Regions from separate parts of the Tardiphaga sp. 709 genome, predicted to be linked through region 3. Evidence: predicted binding sites of a transcription regulator. Region 3 holds the regulator's gene; each other region holds the start of a gene.
The links. Region 3 encodes LexA, which represses DNA repair genes until DNA is damaged. Its sites were predicted from a motif close to TGTTCNNNNTGTGTTCNG; they were not measured.
Positions count from the first base shown of each region.

Region 1 (2,202 bases), 1.7 Mb from region 3:
GCGTAGCACTGCAGGCTGAACGGCATCGGGGGCTTGGACGGCCATGATCAGGCGACGATGATCCGGCTGCGTAGCAATGTGCGTGAGGAGCGGCCGAGCTGGCGCAGCAGCCGCGCTTCGGAACGCCGGGCATCGGGTGCGTAGCCGCCGAGACGATCATAGTGTTCGCGGGCGATCAGCAGGCCCTGATCGGCCTTGGGGCCTGTGATCATCCGGACCAGGTGCTTCAGACCATCGCGAAAATTGGTCTCGTCATAGGGCGAGCGCGCATAGCGGAAAATGCCCGCGCGGGGGCGCTCGCTGGTCGAGACGCGCTGGATGAATTGCTGGGTCTCCTCGATCCAGCCGGCATCGAGCACGGCACCGGCATGCAGAAACATCAGCCAGGGCGAACGCGCCTGCTTGGCGCCGGCGGCCATCGCCGCGGCGCGCGATCCTTGCGAGGTCAGGAAGCCGCAGCCGGCGACATCCGCGACGCGTTCGATGACGTCTGTGCCGGCGCGATCGACCAGCAGCACTTCGCGGATCACTCCGGCAGCAGCGCCCGGCACCAGCGCTGCCAGTGTGGCAACAGCGGGCTGTTCGACGCCTTCGGTGGGGATGATCACGCTCAGCATGGGTGTCGGATAATACCTCTCAACAACGGGGTGGCCGCGTTATCGTTTCGTCATAGTCTATGCGGCACCGGCGGCTGCTGCAATTTCGGGGCGGTTCGACTTTCGGCCGCCCCTGCAAGGCGGCGGGAGAATGCACAGTGCCCCGGCCGTGTGCCACCCTATTTATGTTCTTGCTTTGTTCCATTTGTGCGCTATCGTGGCTTCATGAGTCGCCAGATCGCTGCCCTCAAGCACCCGCCGGTCCCGGCGCCCTCCGATAAGCCGGCGGGTGCGCTTTCCCCTTTTCCCGAGATCGCGGTGGCGATCGACAAGCAGCGGCGGCGCGGCCGCGGTGCCCAGTCCAACGACAGCGGGCGCTACGAGGCCGAGGCCCGGGTCGCATTTGATGACGGCTGGCAGAGCCTCGATGAATTGCCGCCGTTCAAGACGACCGTTGCGACGGACACCGCGCGCAAGGTCATCACGCGCAACGAGTCGCCGGATATCGGCTTCGACCGTTCGATCAATCCCTATCGTGGCTGCGAGCATGGCTGCGTCTATTGTTTCGCGCGGCCGACCCACGCCTATCTCGGTCTCTCGCCCGGGCTCGATTTCGAATCCAAACTGTTCGTGAAGCCCGATGCGCCGGCGCTGCTCGAGAAGGAGCTGGCCGCCGCCGAATACGAGCCGAAGATGATCGCGATCGGTACCAATACCGATCCGTATCAGCCGATCGAGCGCGAGCGTCAGGTGATGCGTGGCATTCTCGAAGTGCTGGAGAAGACTGGTCATCCCGTCGGCATCGTGACGAAGTCTGCCTTGGTGACGCGCGACATCGATATCCTGGCGCGGATGGCGAAGCGCAATCTGGTCAAAGTGGCGCTGTCGGTGACGTCGCTCGATCCTAAGCTCGCGCGCACCATGGAGCCGCGCGCTTCGACGCCGTCGAAGCGGCTGGAAGCTTTGCGGCAGCTATCCGAGGCTGGCATTCCGACCACGGTGATGGTGGCGCCGGTGATCCCCGCGCTGAACGACAGCGAGATCGAGCGCATTCTCGATGCCGCCGCGCATGCCGGCGTCAAGGAAGCCAGTTACGTTTTGCTGCGGCTGCCGATGGAAGTGCGCGATCTGTTTCGCGAATGGCTGATCGCGAATTATCCGGACCGCTATCGCCACGTCTTCACGCTGATCCGCGAAATGCGCGGTGGCCGCGATTACGACTCGCAATGGGGCACGCGCATGAAGGGGACCGGGCCGATGGCCTGGATGATCGGGCGGCGCTTCGAAATCGCCTGCGGCAAGCTCGGTCTCAACAAACGTCGTTCGAAGCTCACCCTCGATCATTTCGAGAAGCCTGCCGGTGCTGGTAAGCAATTGAATCTGTTCTAACTCCTTACGGTCTCGCAAACTGGGGAGTCGCCTCGGAGGAAGGGTCATCGGCCGGAAACCAGAGCCAGCCGGTGATCCTTTCTCCGCTTTTTGCGTTGAGTGAATGAAGGTGAAGACATGACAGCCAAACAACAGACCCCGTTGGTGCCACGCATGACCGTCATCACGCTCGGCGTTCAGGATATGCGCAAGAGCATCGCGTTCTATGAGGAGCTCG
Region 1 is NZ_CP135529.1:4,596,268-4,598,469, forward strand. Features, by position in the region: partial or broken gene RSO67_RS22300 (GNAT family N-acetyltransferase) at 1-51, opposite strand, end outside; gene RSO67_RS22305 (glycosyl transferase) at 48-617, opposite strand; gene RSO67_RS22310 (PA0069 family radical SAM protein) at 822-1,985, shown strand; partial or broken gene RSO67_RS22315 (VOC family protein) at 2,103-2,202, shown strand, end outside.
Region 1: RSO67_RS22310 (PA0069 family radical SAM protein) is a predicted target of LexA. The motif match lies at 783-800, and genes of this name have one in related genera.

Region 2 (2,202 bases), 730 kb from region 3:
GCCGGGATCGCCGCGCGCCGATTCCGGCAGCACTGCGCGGCCGAAGCCGAGTTTTGCCGCCTCTTTCAGCCGCGCCGATGTCTGCGCCACCGGGCGCACCGCGCCGGACAGCGAGATTTCGCCGAAATAGACCGCGTCGGTGGGCAGCGGGGCGTTGCACAGCGACGACACCAGTGCTGCGGCCGCGGCCATGTCGGCGGCGGGCTCGTTGATGCGCAATCCGCCGGCGACGTTGAAATAGACGTCGTAGCCCGACAGCTTGACCCCGCAATGGGCCTCCAGCACGGCCAGCACCATGGACAGCCGGGAGGAATCCCAACCCACCACGGCGCGGCGCGGCGTGCCCAAAGTCGTCGGCGCAACCAGAGCCTGCAGTTCCACCAGCACCGGACGGGTGCCCTCCATGCCGGCGAAGACGGCGGTGCCCGGCGAGCCGAGATCGCGATCGGACAGGAACAGCTCGGAGGGGTTGGAGACCTCGCGCAGGCCGAGCCCCGTCATCTCGAACACGCCGATCTCGTCGGTCGGGCCGAAGCGGTTCTTCACCGCGCGCAGGATGCGGAACTGCTGCGAGCCTTCGCCCTCGAACGACATCACGGCATCGACCATGTGCTCGACGACACGAGGCCCGGCGATCTGGCCGTCCTTGGTGACATGGCCGACCAGGATGATAGTGGCCCCGGATTTCTTGGCGAAGCGAATGAGCGCCTGCGCCGAGGCGCGGACCTGGGTGACGGTGCCGGGCGCGGATTCCACCGTGTCGGTCCACATGGTTTGGATCGAGTCGATCACGATCAGCCGCGGTACCGTGCCTTCGGACAGCGTGGCGACGATATCTTCGACCGAGGTTTCGGACGCGAGCTGTACCGAGGCGTCCGCGAGGCCCAAACGCGACGCGCGCAGCCGCACTTGCGCCACGGCTTCTTCGCCGGAGATATAGACGACGCGATGGCCGGCGCGCGCCATCAGGCTGGTGGCCTGGGTCAGCAAGGTCGATTTACCGATGCCGGGATCGCCGCCGATCAAGAGCACCGAGCCGCGCACGAAACCGCCGCCGGTGACGCGGTCGAGCTCGCCCATCCCCGAGGCTATGCGCGGCGCATCGTTGCTCTGGCCAGTCAGGCTTTCGAGATTGAAGGTGCGCCCCTTGCGCTTGGAGCGCGCGCTGACCGGAATCGTGGTGACGCCGGTGGTGTCCTCCTCGGCCAGCGCATTCCACTCGCCGCAGGCGTCGCACTTGCCCTGCCACTTGTTATAGGCGGCGCCGCAATTCTGGCAGACGAAGGAGAGGAGGTTCTTGGCCATTGGCGGAAGGAATCGCGGCTGTGGTTGTTTTTGGTTTGTTCTCTTGGTCTACGCGGTTGAACGGGGCATTTGCAAGTTTCTTCTCGAAGGGGTCGCCAGCCTCGCCGGGGGGACGCATCGACCGGCACATGGGCAAGGTCTATTCGGTTGCCAAAAATTCCGACGCGCGAGAGCTGGTCGGCAATGTCGGCCTGGATCGCCTTTGCCGCGGCGATGCCGGAGGTGCAGCCTCTGCAACGGTCCTTCTTCAGCTTGGCGATTGCTTACGCTCGGTAGACGCGCCGAGAGCAGAATCCAGATGCAAGCACTGGTAAGGAATCGAGGCTGCTCGACCAACCAGCTGAGCCGCAGTCCAGCGCTTCACGAGTCTAATTCATTCCGCGCAGGAGCTCGCGTGGAACTGCCATGCGACGAATCCTTCATTAACCTCCGCTCGATAGCCTCACCGCAGTGACGTCAGCGTGAGGTGTGCCGTGCGTATTTTGATGATCGTGCTGGGTGCGGCGACGCTGGCGACGCCGGTACTTGCCTCTGACTACCGCGATGCGCGCTATCGCGCCGGCACGGCGCGCTATCCCATCACAATGGATACCGGCATTCGCGCGCCGCCGCCGCTTTACTATGTGGAAGCGCCGCCGCGTTATGTGCGGGATTTGAGAACGGGCGAACCGGGCCAATGGGTGGTTCGCCAACCGAGTGTGTTCGAGCACCTCTTCGGGCTGCCTCGCGACGGCTATTAGGTTGGCTGCAGAGGCCGATTGATCTCACGTCGCGCTCTGCGGTGAATCCAGGCGCAGTGCAGCTGTGCCTGCCTTGGCATCCTCATATGTTGCCGTCATCAAATCTTAAGCACGTTCATCAAGGTAAATATCAGGACCGCGTTGACCGGTGGTGGTG
Region 2 is NZ_CP135529.1:808,555-810,756, reverse strand. Features, by position in the region: gene radA (DNA repair protein RadA) at 1-1,305, opposite strand, end outside; gene RSO67_RS04250 (hypothetical protein) at 1,779-2,045, shown strand.
Region 2: radA (DNA repair protein RadA) is a predicted target of LexA. The motif match lies at 1,331-1,348, and genes of this name have one in related genera.

Region 3 (2,202 bases):
ATCTCCTGGCGATGCCGGTGGTCTCGGCGCTGGTGATGCCGGCGGGCATTCTCGGTCTGGTGGCCATGCCGTTCGGCTTTGACGGTGTGTTCTGGCGGCTGATGGATGTCGGCATCCAGTGGATGATTGTGGTCACGCAATGGGTGGCAGCCTTGCCCGGCGCCATCGGCCGGATGCCGGCCTTTGGCATCGGACCGCTGATATCAGCCAGTATCGGCATCATCGTGCTCGGATTGCTGCGCACGCCGTTGCGCTTTGCGGGAGTTGGCGTGCTCGCGCTCTCGATTGTCTGGGCGTTGCTGGTCAAGCAGCCCGATATGCTGATCTCGGGTGACGGTCGCAGCGTTGCGGTACGGGGCAGGGACGGGCGCCTGCATATGATGCGCAGCGCCAAGGATGCGTTTCTCGCGAAGGAGTGGCTTGCCGGTGATGCCGACGCCCGGCTGCCAACGGATGCCTCCCTCAGCCACGGTGTGTCCTGCGACCGCGACGGGTGCATCACGGCGCTGGCCGATGGCGCTTTGGTGGCGCTGGTTCTACAGCCGGATGCCTTCACAGATGATTGCGAGAAAGCGGCGCTCATCGTCACGGCGCGACAATCGCCGAGAGATTGCAGGGCGCTGGTGATCGATCAGGATCGCCTGCAACGAAATGGTGCGGTAAGCCTGCAGCGAACAGCAAACGGCTTTGCCATCGACTCTGTACGGCCACGCGGCCAGGACCGTCCGTGGTCGCGCGCCATTCCCGATGAGCCCCAGCACGATCTGATCCAGAGCGGTCGTCCACCGCAAAATCGGCCGGCGGATGCGACGCCGGCGGAAACCGATCTTCAACCCGAAGATCAGTAGTCCGCCGAGGCGATAGCCTCAGTAGCGGCGATACAGGCCGATCAGCTTGCCCTGAATGCGCACCCGGTTGGGCGGCAGGATGCGGACCTCGTAGGCGTCGTTGGCGGGCTCCAGCGCGATTGACGCGCCGCGGCGGCGGAAGCGCTTCAGGGTGGCTTCCTCGTCGTCGATCAGGGCCACCACGATGTCGCCGGTGTCGGCGCTCTCGTTGCGCTGGATCAGCACGGTATCGCCATCGAGAATGCCGGCGTCCTGCATGGAATCGCCGCGCACTTCGAGCGCATAATGTTCGCCGGAGCCGAGCATGTCGGCGGGCATGCTGATCGTGTGGCTGCGGGTCTGCAGCGCCTCGATCGGCGTACCGGCCGCGATGCGGCCCATGACCGGGATAGCAACCGTGCGGCCGTTGTCATCATCGCCGCTGTGGCTAGCGATGCTGGCGGCCGAACGCACCTTGCCGAGCGTGCCTTCGATGACGCTGGGCGTAAAGCCGCGGCGTCCGGTGCCGCCGGTGACCGGCGCGCCGAGCTCTGGCAGCTTGATGACTTCGATGGCACGGGCGCGATTGGGTAGACGGCGTATGAAGCCGCGTTCTTCCAGTGCTGTGATCAGACGATGGATGCCGGACTTCGAGCGCAGGTCGAGCGCATCCTTCATCTCGTCGAAGGAGGGCGGGACGCCGGCTTCCTTCAACCGTTGATCGATGAATCGCAGGAGTTCGTATTGTTTGCGCGTGAGCATCTGAAGCCATCCTCAGTTGACGGTGTCGGCCGCCGCGTGCGTTTCAAAGGGCCTTCGAACAGTGAGCCTCAATCCAGAGACGATCGTTCGAAGATCGGTTGCGCGAGTTCGGGCACTCTCAAACTACTCAAAGCCACAGAATCTCGAAACAAATCATGAACGAACACTATATGTTCCATATGTGTTCTGCAATGCTTAATTTGCCGTCAACAGAACGCACGTTGAGCGAGGTTTGAGGAGGCTGTTCCTCACCAGTCGTCGGTCCTCGACGGACATGGAAAATGCTTCCGCGGTCGCTTGAGCTAGGTGGACGTCATGCGCCCAATGGGCGGCGGAGGTGTCGTGGAGCCGGTGGCCAGCGAGCGCTGAACCATGATCGTGTCGGCCCAGCGGCCGGAACGATAGGCGACGCCGGGCAGCAAGCCCACGCGGGCAAAGCCGAAGCTTTCATGCAAGCCGAGCGAGGCCGTGTTGTCGGCATCGATATAGCCGATGATCTGCCGGAAGCCGGCCGCCGCGCAGACGTCGATGAGTTCGCGCATCAACAGGCGGCCGATACCGCGGCCGACATGTCCGTGGTGGATATAGATCGAGTGCTTGACCGTGTAGCGAT
Region 3 is NZ_CP135529.1:75,698-77,899, forward strand. Features, by position in the region: gene RSO67_RS00375 (ComEC/Rec2 family competence protein) at 1-848, shown strand, start outside; gene lexA (transcriptional repressor LexA) at 867-1,589, opposite strand; gene RSO67_RS00385 (GNAT family N-acetyltransferase) at 1,892-2,202, opposite strand, start outside.

Region 4 (2,202 bases), 480 kb from region 3:
TTGCAGATTAGCTGGCGCGCCGTTGCGCGCGAGCTGACGTTTGATGCGGTCGGTTGGCAGGCGCGGCAGCCACAGGCTGAGGATGCGCCGATGTGTCACGGAAAACGCACTCATCACACTTCCATTCCATGATCCATTGCCCGTTCGAGCCATGACGATTTCGAACCAGTTGTACGTCGAGCATGGGCGCGCCCCATGATTGCCAGGGCTTGAATGGCGGCGAATGCGCGGAGCGGATGATCCAGCGCGTCTCTGCCGTACTCGAGGCCGGAACGCCTGCAGTCCGCAGCAACAGGCACGTGACGCCAGAGCCGCGCGCTGCCAGCGTGAGCTTGCGGCTGCCGACCAAGTCGAACTGCTTGCTGTCGCCCCAAGTCTCCAGCACGACGCTGCCCAGCGCATCGCAGGCCAGCGCATCAGCCGTGGTCCGCAATGCCGTCTCCACATCGGGCGCGCGCACAGTGACCAGCAAGCGCGGATCGAGACCGAGTTCCCGCCAGCCGCTCATGGCCAGCGCGCCGCATTCGCGTTCGGAGAAATCCTGCCGGATCCACAGCAGCGGCCGCTTTGCCGAGACACGATGCGCAAGGCCGGCGACAAAGCCCGTGGCCGCCGCGCTGTGACGGCCTTCGGCGAACACCTCATGCATGGTGCCACGTGCGAGCCCGCCTTGCAGCGCCGCGTCCGCCTCGGCATGACCGAGCGACACGCGATCCGGCGCATAGGTATCGCTGTGGGTCTCGATGCGTTCGATGCTGCCGCGCAATTGCGCGAGCGTGGCCATGCGTGCGCCGGTCATGCGCCGCTCCTCGAAATTGTTTTGCCGTGGCGGGTTTTTAGTGAACCCATTGCCGGCCCATTTGTTCATGATATGTTCTATAAAGCTAAGATGGCAAGCCGAGTCAATCGGGATCATCAGCCGCTTTTTTAGCATTTGAAATCAAAGGGATTTTTGAACATGGACGTGAAGCGCAAGCTGGAGATCCTGGCAGATGCCGCGAAATACGACGCGTCCTGTGCGTCCAGCGGTACCGAGAAACGGGACTCCCGCGACGGCAAAGGCATTGGCTCGACCGATGCAGGCATGGGGATCTGTCATTCCTATGCGCCGGACGGCCGCTGCATCTCGCTGCTGAAGATCCTGCTCACCAATGCCTGCAATTACGATTGCCTTTATTGCGTCAACCGGGCCTCCAGCAATGTGACGCGCGCCCGCTTCACCGTCGACGAAGTGGTGCAGCTGACGCTGGATTTCTACCGGCGCAATTACATCGAGGGACTGTTTCTCTCGTCGGGCATCATCCGCAGCGCCGATTACACGATGGAACAGGTTGTCGCCGTCGCGCGAAAACTGCGCGAGGAGCATCATTTCCGCGGCTATATCCATCTCAAGACTATTCCGGAAGCCGACGATGTACTGATCACCGAGGCCGGCAAATATGCCGACCGCCTCTCCATCAATATCGAGGTGCCCGAGGAGGACAGTTTGGCGAAGCTGGCGCCGGAGAAAGACGTCCGCGCCATTCGTCGCACCATGGGTCGATTGCGGTTGAAGCTCGATGAAGCCCGCGAGGGTCGCAAGCCGACGCCGCGCGGCAAGGTCGGGCCGCGTTTTGCGCCCGCGGGGCAAAGCACGCAGATGATCGTCGGCGCCGACAGCGCCAATGATTCAACCATCATCCGGACCTCGGCCAATCTCTACGGGTCCTACAATCTCAAGCGCGTCTATTACTCCGCCTTCAGCCCGATCCCCGATGCCAGTCGTTCGCTGCCGCTGCGAGCCCCGCCGCTGATCCGCGAGCATCGGCTGTATCAGGCCGACTGGCTGATGCGCTTCTACGGCTTCGACGCCGACGAGATCGTCGATGACAGCCACGGCATGCTGTCGCTGGACATGGACCCGAAACTCGCCTGGGCGCTGCGACACCGCGAGCGCTTCCCGCTCGACGTCAACCGCGCCAGCCGCGAAGACCTTTTGCGCGTGCCCGGTTTCGGCGCCAAGGCTGTGCAGCGGATCATCGAAACGCGCCGCATCTCGTCGATCCGCGTCGGTGATCTCGCCCGGCTGCATATCCCGCGGAACAAGGCACTGCCTTTCATCGTTCTTCCGGATCATCGCCCCGCCGTGAATTTGCTGGACAGCGCAAAACTGGCGGAGCGGTTCAAACCGAAGGCAACCCAATTGGGATTTGGATTCTAGAA
Region 4 is NZ_CP135529.1:5,850,462-5,852,663, reverse strand. Features, by position in the region: gene RSO67_RS28010 (DNA polymerase Y family protein) at 1-114, opposite strand, end outside; gene RSO67_RS28005 (DNA repair protein) at 8-799, opposite strand; gene RSO67_RS28000 (putative DNA modification/repair radical SAM protein) at 959-2,200, shown strand.
Region 4: RSO67_RS28000 (putative DNA modification/repair radical SAM protein) is a predicted target of LexA. The motif match lies at 862-879, and genes of this name have one in related genera.